Regions from separate parts of the Arsenicicoccus sp. UBA6765 genome, predicted to be linked through region 1. Evidence: riboswitches for the same ligand, from Rfam matches in the RefSeq annotation. Region 1 holds a riboswitch; the other holds the start of a gene.
What was found. A riboswitch is a leader RNA that binds a small molecule or an ion and turns the genes downstream of it on or off. The one in region 1 is predicted to bind FMN.

Region 1 (2,377 bases):
CAGCGTCTCGGCCGTGCGCTTCGTGGCGACCTCGGCCGCCCGCGACGCCGGCAACGCGGAAGACTTCGCGGCCGGGGTGAGAGCCGCCTTCGCCGAGCACGGGCACGACGGCGTCGTCCCCGAGGTGATCACCGGCGACGAGGAGGCCGAGCTGTCCTTCCTCGGCGCGACGGGTGACCTGGCGGCAGCCGGTATCCCCGGCCCCTACCTCGTCGTCGACCTCGGCGGCGGGTCCACCGAGCTGGTGCGCGGGACGGCTGAGGGTGCCGTCGAGGCGGCGCGGTCGGTCGACATGGGATGCGTGCGGCACGCCGAGCGCTACCTGCACCACGACCCGCCGACGGCCGACGAGCTCGCCGCCGCCCTGGCGGAGGTCGACCGGCAGCTCGACCTGGCCTGCAGCACGGTCGAGCTCGCCGGCGTGCGCACGCTGGTCGGCGTCGCCGGCACCGTGACGACGGTGACCGCGCACGCGATGGGGCTCGCGGCATACGACCCCGAGGTCATCCACCTGTCCCGGCTCCCTGCCGACGTGGTCCGCGCCGCCTGCGCGGACCTGGTGCACCTGGACCGACCGAGCCGAGCGGCGCTGCCGTTCATGCACCCGGGCCGCGTCGACGTCATCGGGCCCGGGGCCCTGATCTGGGGCCGGATCGTCGAGCGCGTCGTGGGGGCGGGCGCCGACGACCTCGTCGTCTCCTCCGAGCACGACATCCTCGACGGCGTCTGCCTGCGCCTGGCGGGTTCGGTCGACTGACCGAGGGAGGCCGGCCACGGGCCTACACTGGGGGGAGCACGTGCTCCGGGGTCGGTGCAATTCCGAGCCGGCGGTGACAGTCCGCGACCCGACCACCTCTCGAGGTGGGCGGTTGACCTGGTGGAACTCCAGGACCGACGGTGAAAGTCCGGATGGGAGGCAGCACGCGGCGCCTCGTCGGCGCCCGCTCCGGTCGTCGCGACCGGGTCGGAGCCGCACCTGGCGCACGTCCGTCGACCGACGGTGACCCCGGCGCAGCCACGCAGCAACGGCACGGGAGTCGACCGGAGGTGAGGATGACCCGACACGCGCGGCACACCTGGCTGGCGCCGCTGGCGCTCGGCGCGGTCCTGCTGGCCGTCTGGGAGCTGGTCGCGGCCTACGGCGGTCTGCCCGCCTTCCTCCTGCCCGGCCCGGTCGACGTGGCGACGCGGCTGGTGGGCATGCTCAGTGGACCCGTGGTGTGGCCCTATGTCGCGCTCACCCTCGCCGAGGCCCTCGGGGGCTGCGCGCTCGGCGCGGCGGTCGCGCTGCCGCTGGCCGTGCTGATCCACCGCTCGCGCTGGGTCGGTGCCGCCGTCACCCCCTTCCTCGGCGCCACCCAGGCGATCCCCGCCATCGCGCTCGCGCCGCTGCTGGTGCTCTGGGTCGGCTACGGCCTGACCGCGATCGTGGCGCTGTGCTCGCTCATGGTGTTCTTTCCCATCCTCATCTCCTCGGTCGTCGGCCTCACCCACGTGCCGCACGAGGTGGTCGACGCCGCCCGGATCGACGGCGCCGGCAGCTGGGACCTGCTGCGCCACGTCGAGGCACCCCTGGCGCTCCCCAACGTCCTCGCCGGGCTGCGCAACGGCTTCACCCTGTCGGTGACCGGGGCGGTCGTGGGCGAGATGGTCATGGGCGGCGAGGGACTCGGCACCCTGCTCACCCTGCAGCGCGACGCCGTCGACACCGCCGGCATGGTCGCCGTCATCGTCATGCTGTGCGCCATCGCGGCCTCGGCATACACCCTGCTCCTGGTCGTCGAGCGACGCTCCTCGATCGTCGCCGACGTCCGCGAGACCCCGCGCGGCTGACCTCGAACCGTCCCCACCCCCCATCAGCCACCCCCCGCAGCACCCCTCGAGAGGACCACTCCCCGTGACCATCACCCGCCGATCCCTGCTCACCGCCGCCGGACTCACCTCGGTGCTGGCGCTGGCCGCGTGCGGCGGCGGCAGCGGCAGCGGCAGCGATCAGGTGGTCCGGTCGTCCACCGCTGCCACCCCCGCCGGCAGCAGCGCCGGGGGTGGCAAGGCCACGGTGGGCCTGACCTACATCCCCAACATCCAGTTCGCGCCGTTCTACGTGGGGATCGAGCAGGGCTACTTCCGCAAGCGGGGGGCCGACGTCGCGGTGCGGCACCACGGCGCGCAGGAGGGGCTGTTCACCGCGATCGCCTCCGGGCAGGAGGACCTCGTGATCGCGGGGGGCGACGAGATGATCGAGGCGCGGGCCAAGGGCCTGGACCTCGTCGCGGTCGCCTCCTACTACCGGCGGTACCCCGTCGAGCTGATCGTCCCGGCCGACTCCCCGATCAAGACGCCAGCCGACCTCAAGGGCCGGTCCCTCGGGGTTCCC
Region 2 (2,377 bases), on a different contig from region 1:
CGAGATCCCCCACCGCGGCCGCGCCGGCGCCGAGCAGCGCGGGTGCGACATACGCCACGACCCGGTCGACCACCCCGGCCCGCAGCCAGGCGGCGGCCGTCGTGGGGCCGCCCTCGAGCCACACGTGACGGACGTCCAGCTCGTGCAGGGTGGCGAGGACCAGGTGCGGGTCGCGCTCGCGGACGAGCAGGCTCGGGGCGCCGTCGTCGAGCACCCGGGCCGTGGGCGGTATGTCGCGACGGCCCACCACCACGCGCACCGGCTGCCGCTCGTGGTGGGACCCGTCGGCGTCGCGCACCGTCAGGCGGGGATCGTCGGCGAGCACGGTGCCGGTGCCGACCACGACCGCTCCGGCGGTGGCTCGCAGCCGGTGCACGTCGGCGCGGGCCGCAGGGCCGGTGATCCACTGGCTGCTGCCGTCGCTCGCCGCCGAGCGGCCGTCGATCGTGGCGGCGAGCTTCCAGGTGACGAAGGGCCGGCCGTGGGTCACGGCGTGCACGAAGGCCTCGACCAGCGTGGCGGCCCCCTCGACCGGCACCAGGTCGCACCGGACACCGGCCGCGCGGAGGGTGTCGGCGCCCCCGACGGCCACGGGGTTGGGGTCGGGCAGGGCATAGGCGACTCGTCGGACCCCCGCCTCGACCAGGGCCTCGGCGCACGGGCCCGTGCGTCCGGTGTGGTTGCAGGGCTCCAGCGAGACGTAGGCGGTGCCGCCGCGGACGTCGTGGCCTCCGGCCCTGGCCTGGGCGAGCGCGGCCAGCTCGGCGTGCGGCGTGCCGGCGCCGCGGTGCCAGCCCTCGCCGACGACCTCGCCGTCGCTGCCCAGCAGGACGCAGCCGACGCGCGGGTTGGCGTCAGCCGCCGGGCCGTTGGCGGCCAGGGCTACGGCGCGGTGCAGGAGCACGAGGTCGCGCTCGCGCTGCTCACGGTCTCCGTGGCTGTGCTGCTCGTCGTGCTGGTCGTGTCTGTCGTGCTCGGCGTGCTTGTGGTGGTGGCCGTGTAGGTCGTGCTCGCCCCGGTCGTCGTCGGCGGCGGTCTGGCCGGTCATCTCGTCCCTCTCGCTCGCTGCTGGTGCGCGAGCTCCGGGGAATGACGGCGACGGACACCCTGGCCGGCCGGGCCGACATACGGCCTGCCGCAGGGTGCCCTGCGTCGAGGCACCCTCTCGGGCACCTCTCGTGCTGACTCCCATCCGGACTTTCACCGTCGGTCCTGGAGTTCCACCAGGTCAACCGCCCACCTCGAGAGGTGGTCGGGTCGCGGACTGTCACCGCCGGCTCGGAATTGCACCGACCCCGGAGCACGTGCCGCCGACTATGCCACAACGGCCTGTGGGCCCACCTCGACGTCCGTCGCAGCCTCGGAGGGGCGGGTCACGGTGCGCCTCGGATTCGCCGCCCTCGCCCGGGGCCTGCACGGCACGCGACATCGACCGGGCTGCACCGGCTCTGACCTGCGGAAACACCTATCCAGACCCTTCCCTCGACCGGCCTCAGGCGGTATCCTAGGACCAGGTCCCACGGTGGGGCGTTGAGGTTGGGGAAGGGGCGGTTAACATGATCATCGACACCCGCTCTCTCGGTCTGCCCGACGTGATCGTCGAGGCGTTGGAGACGATCCTGGTCGCCACCACCGACACACCCCCTGGAGCCGAGCCGCGCCCTGACTCAGAGGTGCTGGAACAGCTGGCCCTGGCTCGCGTGGTGGCTGTCCAACGCCTGACCGGACACCTGCACGCCCTGGCCATCTCCGCCCACGCGGAGCTGCAGGACAGCATCGCCACCGAGCTGGGCGCGCTCGCGGGTCCCGACCCGTGCCCGAGCCGCGCCGCCAAGGCCGTCGCGGAGGGCCATCGGGTGGCCAACGCCGAGATCGTCACCGCCACAGGCCTGGCCTTGCACGAGGTGCAGCGGCGCTCGCGCCTGGCCGCCTCGCCACGCGAGTTCCTGGGGGCGCTGCTGAGTGCGCTGACCCATGGCCGCACCACCCTCGAACGCGCCACCGCGGTCCGCGACGACACGGCCGCCCTGCCCGACGAGGCGGCGGAGCGTGTCCTCGACCGGGTCCTCGCGCCCAAGCACGGACACGCCCCCGACGACCTCTCGCCCGAGGCGACGTTGAGCCACGCGCGCTTCCTGCGCCGGCTGCGCGAGCGGGTGGTCCACGAGACGGCACGGGTGCGCACCGCCGAGGAGGAGCGCACCCGGCGCCTCGAGGAGCGTGACGTGTGGAGCCGGGTCGACGACCACGGCGTGGCCCAGCTCGGCCTCTCCGGGCACCCGGACCAGGTGGCTGCGGCCAAGGGCCGGATCGACCAGCTCGCCCGGGCCGCCAAGCAGGGCGGCGACTCACGTCGGCTGGCGCAGCTGCGTGCCGA

Region 2: it holds a riboswitch for FMN, as region 1 does, so the genes downstream of both, ribD (bifunctional diaminohydroxyphosphoribosylaminopyrimidine deaminase/5-amino-6-(5-phosphoribosylamino)uracil reductase RibD) here and B4K29_RS17585 (ABC transporter permease) in region 1, are expected to answer to the same signal.

Annotation. Positions count from the first base shown of each region.
Region 1 covers NZ_DKGR01000063.1:132,684-135,060, reverse strand. Annotated here, with positions in the region: gene B4K29_RS17590 (Ppx/GppA phosphatase family protein) at 1-757, shown strand, start outside; FMN riboswitch at 795-926, shown strand; gene B4K29_RS17585 (ABC transporter permease) at 1,054-1,833, shown strand; gene B4K29_RS17580 (ABC transporter substrate-binding protein) at 1,898-2,377, shown strand, end outside.
Region 2 covers NZ_DKGR01000013.1:112-2,488, reverse strand. Annotated here, with positions in the region: gene ribD (bifunctional diaminohydroxyphosphoribosylaminopyrimidine deaminase/5-amino-6-(5-phosphoribosylamino)uracil reductase RibD) at 1-1,048, opposite strand, end outside; FMN riboswitch at 1,175-1,308, opposite strand; partial or broken gene B4K29_RS02380 (DUF222 domain-containing protein) at 1,557-2,377, shown strand, end outside.